2 regions of the Crossiella sp. NPDC003009 genome follow, and region 1 is predicted to be linked to the other one. Evidence: riboswitches for the same ligand, from Rfam matches in the RefSeq annotation. Region 1 holds a riboswitch; the other holds the start of a gene.
What was found. A riboswitch is a leader RNA that binds a small molecule or an ion and turns the genes downstream of it on or off. The one in region 1 is predicted to bind cobalamin.

Region 2: linked by a shared signal. The riboswitch ahead of ACWDY5_RS28350 (ribonucleoside-diphosphate reductase subunit alpha) and the one ahead of cobN (cobaltochelatase subunit CobN) in region 1 are both predicted to bind cobalamin.

The regions. Positions count from the first base shown of each region.
Region 1 covers NZ_JBSFUA010000022.1:55,454-59,403, reverse strand. Annotated here, with positions in the region: gene cobN (cobaltochelatase subunit CobN) at 1-1,768, opposite strand, end outside; cobalamin riboswitch at 1,804-1,935, opposite strand; gene ACWDY5_RS22850 (hypothetical protein) at 1,942-3,141, shown strand; gene ACWDY5_RS22845 (precorrin-8X methylmutase) at 3,141-3,767, shown strand; gene ACWDY5_RS22840 (precorrin-2 C(20)-methyltransferase) at 3,764-3,950, shown strand, end outside.
Region 2 covers NZ_JBSFUA010000033.1:25,328-29,277, forward strand. Annotated here, with positions in the region: gene ACWDY5_RS28350 (ribonucleoside-diphosphate reductase subunit alpha) at 1-2,269, opposite strand, end outside; cobalamin riboswitch at 2,564-2,800, opposite strand; gene ACWDY5_RS28355 (NADPH:quinone oxidoreductase family protein) at 2,908-3,894, shown strand; gene ACWDY5_RS28360 (hypothetical protein) at 3,904-3,950, opposite strand, start outside.

The DNA of each region.
Region 1 (3,950 bases):
GGGCGATGTCGCCGTAGCTGTCCGCGCGGCTCATCGGCGGCACCAGGTGGTCGACCAGGGTGGCGTGCGCGCGCCGCTTGGCCTGGGTGCCCTCGCCGGGGTCGTTGACCAGGAACGGGTAGATCAGCGGGATGTCGCCCAGTGCCGCGTCGGTGCCGCAGCTGGCGGACATGCCGACGGTCTTGCCGGGCAGCCATTCCAGGTTGCCGTGCTTGCCCACGTGCACCATGGCGTGCGCGCCGAACTCCTGCGCCAGCCAGCGGTAGGCGGCCAGGTAGTGGTGGCTGGGCGGCAGGTCGGGGTCGTGGTAGATGGCGATCGGGTTCTCCCCGAAGCCGCGCGGCGGCTGCACCATCACCACCACGTTGCCCGCGGTCAGCGCGGCCAGCACGATCTCGCCGTCGGGGTCCTGGGAGCGGTCCACGAACAGCTCACCGGGCGCGGGACCCCAGTGGTTCTCCAGCTCCGCGCGGAAGTCCGCGGGCAGGGTGTCGTAGAACTCGCGGTACTTGGCCGCGCTGATCCGCACCGGGTTGCCGGTGAGCTGGGCTTCGGTGAGCCAGTTCTCGTCCTGGCCACCGGCGGCGATCAGCGCGTGGATCAGCTTGTCGCCGTCCTGGCCGGCCACACCGGGCAGCGCGCCCGCACCGTCGGCGGGTCCGATGTCGTACCCGTTGTCCCGCAAGGCCGCGAGCAGCTTGACCACGCTGGCCGGGGTGTCCAGGCCGACCGCGTTGCCGATCCGGGAGTGCTTGGTCGGGTAGGCCGAGAGCATCAGCGCGATCCGCCGTTCGGCGGCAGGGATGTGCCGCAGCTGGGCGTGTTTCACCGCGATCCCGGCCACCCGCGCGGCCCGTTCGGCGTCGGCCACGTACACGGTGAGGCCGTCCGGGTCGATCTCCTTGAAGGAGAACGGCACCGTGATGATCCGGCCGTCGAACTCCGGGATGGCCACCTGGGTCGCGGTGTCCAAAGGGGACAGTCCGTCGTCGTTGGACGCCCAGCTCTCCCGGCTGGAGGTGAGGCAGAGCCCTTGCAGGATGGGCACATCGAGCGCGGCCAGCGCGCCCACGTCCCAGGCGTCCTCCTCGCCACCGGCGGAGGCCGCGGCGGGTTTGGTGCCACCGGCGGCGAGCACGGTGACCACCAGCGCGTCGGCCTTGCCCAGCTCGGCCAGCAGCTCGGGTTCGGCGGTGCGCAGCGAGGAGCAGAACACCGGCAGCGCCTGCCCGCCCGCGTCCTCGATGGCGCCGGCCAGCGCCTCGACGAAGGCGGTGTTCCCGGCCACGTGGTGCGCCCGGTAGTACAGCACCGCGACCACCGGCCCGGTGCTGGTGCGCGCGGTGCGCTCCAGCACGCCCCAGGTCGGGGTGGGCTGCGGCGGGGCGAAGCCGAGGCCGGTGAGCAGCACGGTGTCGGAGAGGAAGTTGTGCAGCTCCGCCAGGTTGCCGGCGCCGCCGTGCGCCAGGTAGGCGTGCGCCTCGGCGCAGACCCCGCCGGGCACCGTGGACAGCTCCATCAGCTGGGCGTCCGGGGCCTGTTCGCCACCGAGCACCACCACCGGGCGCGGCCCGGCGAGCAACCAGTCCAGGCCTTCTTCCCACATCCGGCGGCCGCCGAGGATGCGCACCACGACCAGGTCCACGCCCTCGACCAGGGCGGGCAGGTCGTCCACGAGCAGCCGCGCCGGGTTGGCCAGCCGGTAGTCGGCGTCGCTCGCGCGCGCCGAGAGCAGGTCGGTGTCAGAGGTCGACAGCAGCAGGATCACGCCGGTCTCCACATCCCTCGGGGTCCGCGCCCCACATCGGTCGGGACGGTGAGCGGAGTGTCTGGCTCCCAGGCGGGCCTGGTGACAGTGGCGGGACCGCGCCGGACTCGCACCGGCTTCCTCCGTGGTTCACCGTTCGGAGAGGACCCTACCCGCCGCGTAGCATCCGGCGCGTGCCCTCTTCGCCACATCGCTCGCGCCCGGACGCCTGTCCCGGCGCCATCGAGGTGCACCCCGCCGCGGACGGCGGGCTGGCCAGGGTGCGGATCCCCGGCGGCACGCTGACCACCGACCGGCTGGCCGTGCTGCGCAAGGCCGCGATCGAGCTGGGCGACGGCTCCCTTGAGCTGACCTCACGGGCGAACGTGCAGATCAGAGGCTTGACCCCCGGTTCGGAGCCGGAGCTGGGCGAGCGGCTGGCCGAGGCCGGTCTGCTGCCCTCGCTGACCCACGAGCGGATGCGCAACATCATCGCCTCGCCACTGGCCGACACCCAGGGCCTGGTCGACGCGATCGACGCGGCGCTGTGTGCGCGGCCGGAGCTGGCCGAGCTGCCGGGCCGGTTCCTGGTCACGGTGGACGAGGGTGGCGACGTGAGCGGGCTGGGCGCGGACGTCGGGCTGCACCGGGTGGGCGCGGAATGGGCGTTGTTGCTGGCCGGGGCCGATTCGGGGCTGCGGCCGGGCGATCCGGTGGCGGCGGTGACCAGGGCCGCGGCGGAGTTCCTGGCGCTGCGGGCCGAGCGGGGCGGGGCGGCCTGGCGGCTGGCGGAGATCGAGGACGGTGTCGCGGAGATCACGCGCCGATTGGCGACGGAAACCGCGAGCCACATCGCGCTCCCGGATCGCGGCGCGCCCCCAGACCACGGCACGCCCCCGGCTCACGGCGTGCCCCTGGGTCACCTCGCCCCCGCCGGTCGCGTCCAGCCCGCGCGCCCCCAGCCCCTCCCCCCTGGCCCGCTGCCCGACGGCCGCCTGGTGGTCGGCGTGCCCCTCGGCCGCCTGAACCCGGCCCAGTCCGAGGCCCTGCTCGCCGCCGAGCACCTCCGCCTCACCCCCTGGCGCAGCGTGCTGCTCCCCCGCCCGATCACCCTGGGGCACGGCCTGATCACCGACCCGCACTCGCCCTGGCACGCGGTCACCGCCTGCACCGGCCGCCCCGGCTGCGCCAAGGCCCTGGCCGACGTGCGCGCCGACGCCCCCCGGCTGCTCGGCGGCGCGGGCCGGTCGGTGCACTTCTCCGGCTGCGAGCGCCGGTGCGGCCGCCCGCGCGGCGCGATCGACGTGCTGGCCACGGCGGACGGCTACCTGGTCGACGGACAACGGCACGAGGACACGGCCGCGGCGATCGACGCGGCCCGGAGGAAGCAGTAGTGACCGACTACATCAAGGACGGCGCGGAGATCTACCGCCGGTCCTTCGCCACCATCCGCGCCGAGGCCGGCCTGACCGGTCTGCCCCCGGACGTGGCGCGGGTGGCGGTGCGGATGATCCACGCCTGCGGGATGGTCGACCTGGTCGAGGACCTCGGCTACTCCCCCGGCGTGGTCGCCTCGGCACGGGCCGCACTCGATGCCGGGGCGCCGATCCTGTGTGATGCCAACATGGTCGCGGCCGGGGTGACCCGGCGGCGGCTGCCCGCGGACAACGAGGTGGTGTGCCTGCTCGGCGATCCCCGGGTGCCCGCGCTGGCCGCGGAGCTGGGCAACACGCGCAGTGTGGCGGCGCTGGAGTTGTTGCGGGACAAGCTCGGCGGGGCGGTGGTGGCCATCGGCAACGCGCCGACCGCGCTGTTCCACCTGCTGGAGATGATCGCCGGTGGCGCGCCAAAACCCGCGGCGGTGCTGGGGATTCCGGTGGGGTTCATCGGCGCGGCCGAGTCGAAGGAGGCCCTGGCCGCCAACGAGCTGGGGCTGGAGTACCTGGTGGTGCGGGGCAGGCGGGGCGGCAGCGCGATGACCGCCGCCGCGATCAACGCGATTGCGAGTGACGAAGAGTGAGTGAGCTGGGACGGCTGTACGGCGTCGGGCTGGGCCCTGGCGACCCGGAGCTGGTGACGGTCAAGGCGGCGCGGCTGATCGGCGCGGCGGACGTGGTGGTGTTCCACAGCGCGCGGCACGGCCGCAGCATCGCCCGCTCGATCGCCGAGCCCTACCTGCGCCCTGGTCAGATCGAGGAGCAGC
Region 2 (3,950 bases), on a different contig from region 1:
TGACCCCGGTGATGTTGGCGATCGTCGCGGTCGGCGCGATGGCCATCACGTTGGAGTTGCGCATGCCGACCTCGACCACGCGCGCCCGCAGCGTGTCCCAGTCCAAAGTGGACGAACGGTCCACCGCGAGGTCGCCCTCGCGGTTGTCGGCCAGGATCTGCACCGAGTCGATCGGCAGGATCCCCTTGCTCCACAACGAACCCGGGAAGGACTCGTAGGCGCCGCGCTCGGCGGCCAGCTCAGCGGAGGCGGAGATGGCGTAGTAGGAGATCTCCTCCATGCTGCGGTCGGCGAACTCCACCGCGCCGGGGGAGGCCATCGGCAGCCGCAGCGCGTACAGCGCGTCCTGGTAGCCCATCAGGCCAAGGCCCACCGGACGGTGCCGCAGGTTCGACCGGCGCGCTTCCGGGATGGTGTAGAAGTTCACGTCGATCACGTTGTCCAGCATGCGGACCGCGGTGCGCACGGTCTTCTCCAGCCGGGCGTGGTCGATGCCCTCGGCGGTCACGTGCTGGGCCAGGTTGACCGAACCGAGGTTGCACACCGCGACCTCGTCGATCGTGGTGTTCAGGGTGATCTCGGTGCACAGGTTCGAGGAGTGCACCACGCCGGAGTGCTGCTGCGGGGAGCGCAGGTTGCACGGGTCCTTGAAGGTGATCCACGGGTGCCCGGTCTCGAACAGCATGGTCAGCATGCGCCGCCACAGGTCCTTGGCCTGCACCCGGCGGAACACCCTGATCTCGCCGCGGTCGGCGGCCGCCTCGTACTCGGCGTACTTGCGGGAGAACTCCAGGCCGTAGGAGTCGTGCAGGTCCGGCACCTCGTCCGGGGAGAACAGCGTCCACTGCCCGTCCGCGCGGACCCGGCGCAGGAACTCATCCGGCACCCAGTTCGCGGTGTTCATGTCGTGCGTGCGCCGCCGGTCGTCGCCGGTGTTCTTGCGCAGGTCGAGGAACTCCTCGACGTCGATGTGCCAGGTTTCCAGGTACGCGCAGACCGCGCCCTTGCGCTTGCCGCCCTGGTTCACCGCGACCGCGGTGTCGTTGGCGATCTTCAGGAACGGCACCACGCCCTGGGACTTGCCGTTGGTGCCCTTGATGTGCGCGCCGATGCCGCGCACCGGCGTCCAGTCGTTGCCCAGCCCACCGGCGTACTTCGACAGCAGCGCGTTGTTGCTGATGCCGTGGAAGATGCCCTCCAGGTCATCGCCCACCGTGGTGAGGAAGCAGGAGGACAGCTGCGAGCGGGTGGTGCCCGCGTTGAACAGCGTGGGCGTGGAGCACATGAAGTCGAAGCTGGAGATCAGGTCGTAGAACTCGATCGCCCGCGCCTCGCGGTCGTCCTCGCGCAGCGCCAGGCCCATCGCGACCCGCATGAAGAAGGCCTGCGGCAGCTCGTAGCGGTGCTCGTCGCTGTGCAGCAGGTAGCGGTCGTAGAGGGTCTGCATGCCCAGGAACTGGAACTTCAGGTCCCGGTCGGCCACCAGGGCGGCGCCGAGGCGCTCCAGGTCGAACTTGGCCAGCTCGGTGTCCAGCTGGTCCAGCTCCACCCCGCGCCGGATGAACTCGGCGAAGTAGGTGGGGTACTCCCCGGCCATCTGCGCGTGGCTGGCCACCCGCTGCTCGCCGGCCAGAAAGGTCAGCGCCTCGCCGCGCAGCTTGTCCAGCAGCAGCCGGGCGCTGACGTAGGAGTAGTTCGGGTCGGTCTCGACCATGGTGCGCGCGGCCATCACCGGCGCGATGCTCAGCTCGGCCGGGCTGATGCCGTGGTAGAGGTTGCGCAGCGTCTCGGCCAGCACCGCCTCGCTGTCCACCGCCGCCAGGTCCGCGCAGGACTCGGAGATGACCAGCGCCAGCCGGTCGGTGTCCAGCGGGACCAGCGTGCCGTCGGCCTGGCGCACGGAGAACCGCGGCGCGGGCTTGGGCGCGGCCTGCGCGCGGGCCTTGTTGTGCTCCTCGCGGTAGAGCACGTAGGCGCGGGCGACCTTCTGGTGCCCGGCCCGCATCAGGGTCAGCTCGACCTGGTCCTGGATCTGCTCGATGTGCAGCGGCCGGTCCGGGCCGGCGTGCCGCAGCAGGCCCTGCGTCACCGAGGCGGTCAGCTCGGTGATCTGTTCGCGCACGCGGGGCGAGGAACCCGCGTCGGTGCCTTCCACGGCGAGGAAGGCCTTGGTCATCGCGGCTGTGATCTTGGCCGCCTCGAACGGGGACACCGCGCCGTTGCGGCGGATCACCGTGACCGCGCCGGCTGCGATCTCTGGCGAATGCACTGACACGAAAGCTGCTCCAAAAGGTGTGCTGGACGGATGAGGGCAGCGCCGGGCGGCCGAGGACCCGGGGCCGGGTTCGGTTGCCGTCGCTGGGGAAGAGCGGGGTGAAGCTGGCTTAGCTCTGAGGCTCGCTACAGCTCGCAGGCGATGCGGTCATACAGGTCGTCTCTCCTCGCGAGCGTCGGCGTCAGTGGGCCGCGGAGTCAGAGGCAGGCGAGGGCCGACCGGGGCGCGCGCGTGCGTCGCCCAGTCGTCCGCTCGGCCTTCCCACGAGACCGCGAACCAGGCGCACCGGCGGTGCGCCCGCTGACGGCAGGTCTTCGGACTCGCGGGCACGCGCCAAGCGCTGGCGCACCTACTGGCCGTCGCTTCCCGGACCGTGGCGTCCAGTGCTGTACCGGCCCTGGTGCTCGGCCGGTGACGGCGGTCGTTCCCACTCACCGCTGCGGGGCAGTCCCGGAGTCGCACCGGGTTCCCTGTTGCCTCGCCTGGCGTTTGCGTGCCCGGCGAACCATCAGCGCAACGGATACTACATGTAGGGGTAGCCCGCGCAAGCGCACCCAATATGGCCGTGTGTCGCGTGTCGGCGGGACATGACACGATGGGGGTGTACTGATCACGGTGCGTGGAGGTGCAGGGTGCGGGCATGGCGTGTGCACGAGCTGGGCGAGCCGCGGGACGTGCTCCGGCTGGACGAGGTCCCGGAGCCGGTCGCCGGGCCGGGACAGGTGCTGGTGAAGGTCCGCGCGACCGCGTTGAACTTCCCGGACGCGCTGCTGTGCCGGGGTCAGTACCAGGTCCGCCCGCCGCTGCCGTTCACTCCGGGGGTCGAGCTTTGCGGTGAGGTGGTCGCGCTCGGTGAGGGCGCCAGTGGGTTCGCGGTCGGCGACCGGGTCATCGCCACGCCCGCGCCGCCGCACGGCGGGCTGGCCGAGTACGTGGCGGTCGGCGCCACCGAGCTGCTGCCCGCACCCGAGGCGCTGGACGACGCGCAGGCCGCCGGGTTCCACATCGCCTACCAGACCGGCTGGTTCGGCCTGCACCGCAGGGCCGGGCTGGCCGAGGGCGAGACCCTGCTGGTGCACGCCGCGGCCGGCGGCGTTGGCAGTGCGGCCATCCAGCTCGGCAAGGCCGCCGGCGCCACCGTGATCGGCGTGGTCGGCGGGGCGCGCAAGGCCGAGGTGGCCAAGGAGCTGGGCGCGGACCTGGTGATCGACCGCAAGCAGGAGGACGTGATCGCCACGGTGAAGGAGTTCACCGGCGGCCGCGGCGTGGACGTGGTCTACGACCCGGTCGGCGGCGACTCCTTCCGCGCCTCCACCAAGGTGATCGCCTTCGAGGGCCGGATCGTCATCGTCGGCTTCGCCAGCGGTGAGATCCCCAGCGCCGCGATGAACCATGCCCTGGTCAAGAACTACTCGCTGCTGGGCCTGCACTGGGGCCTGTACACGCACAAGGACCCGGCCCTGGTCCGGCAGGCGCACCTGGAGCTGTCCACGCTGGCCGGGGAGGGCCTGGTCGACCCGCTGGTCAGCGAGCGGCTGCCGCTGGCCGAGGCGGCGGCAGGCGTGCAGAAGCTGGCCGAGGGCGACACCGTCGGCCGGGTCGTGGTGACCATGGACTGACGCCCGGCGTCAGCAAATCATCGGACGATTGGCGTTGATGAGCTCGAAGCGCCGGT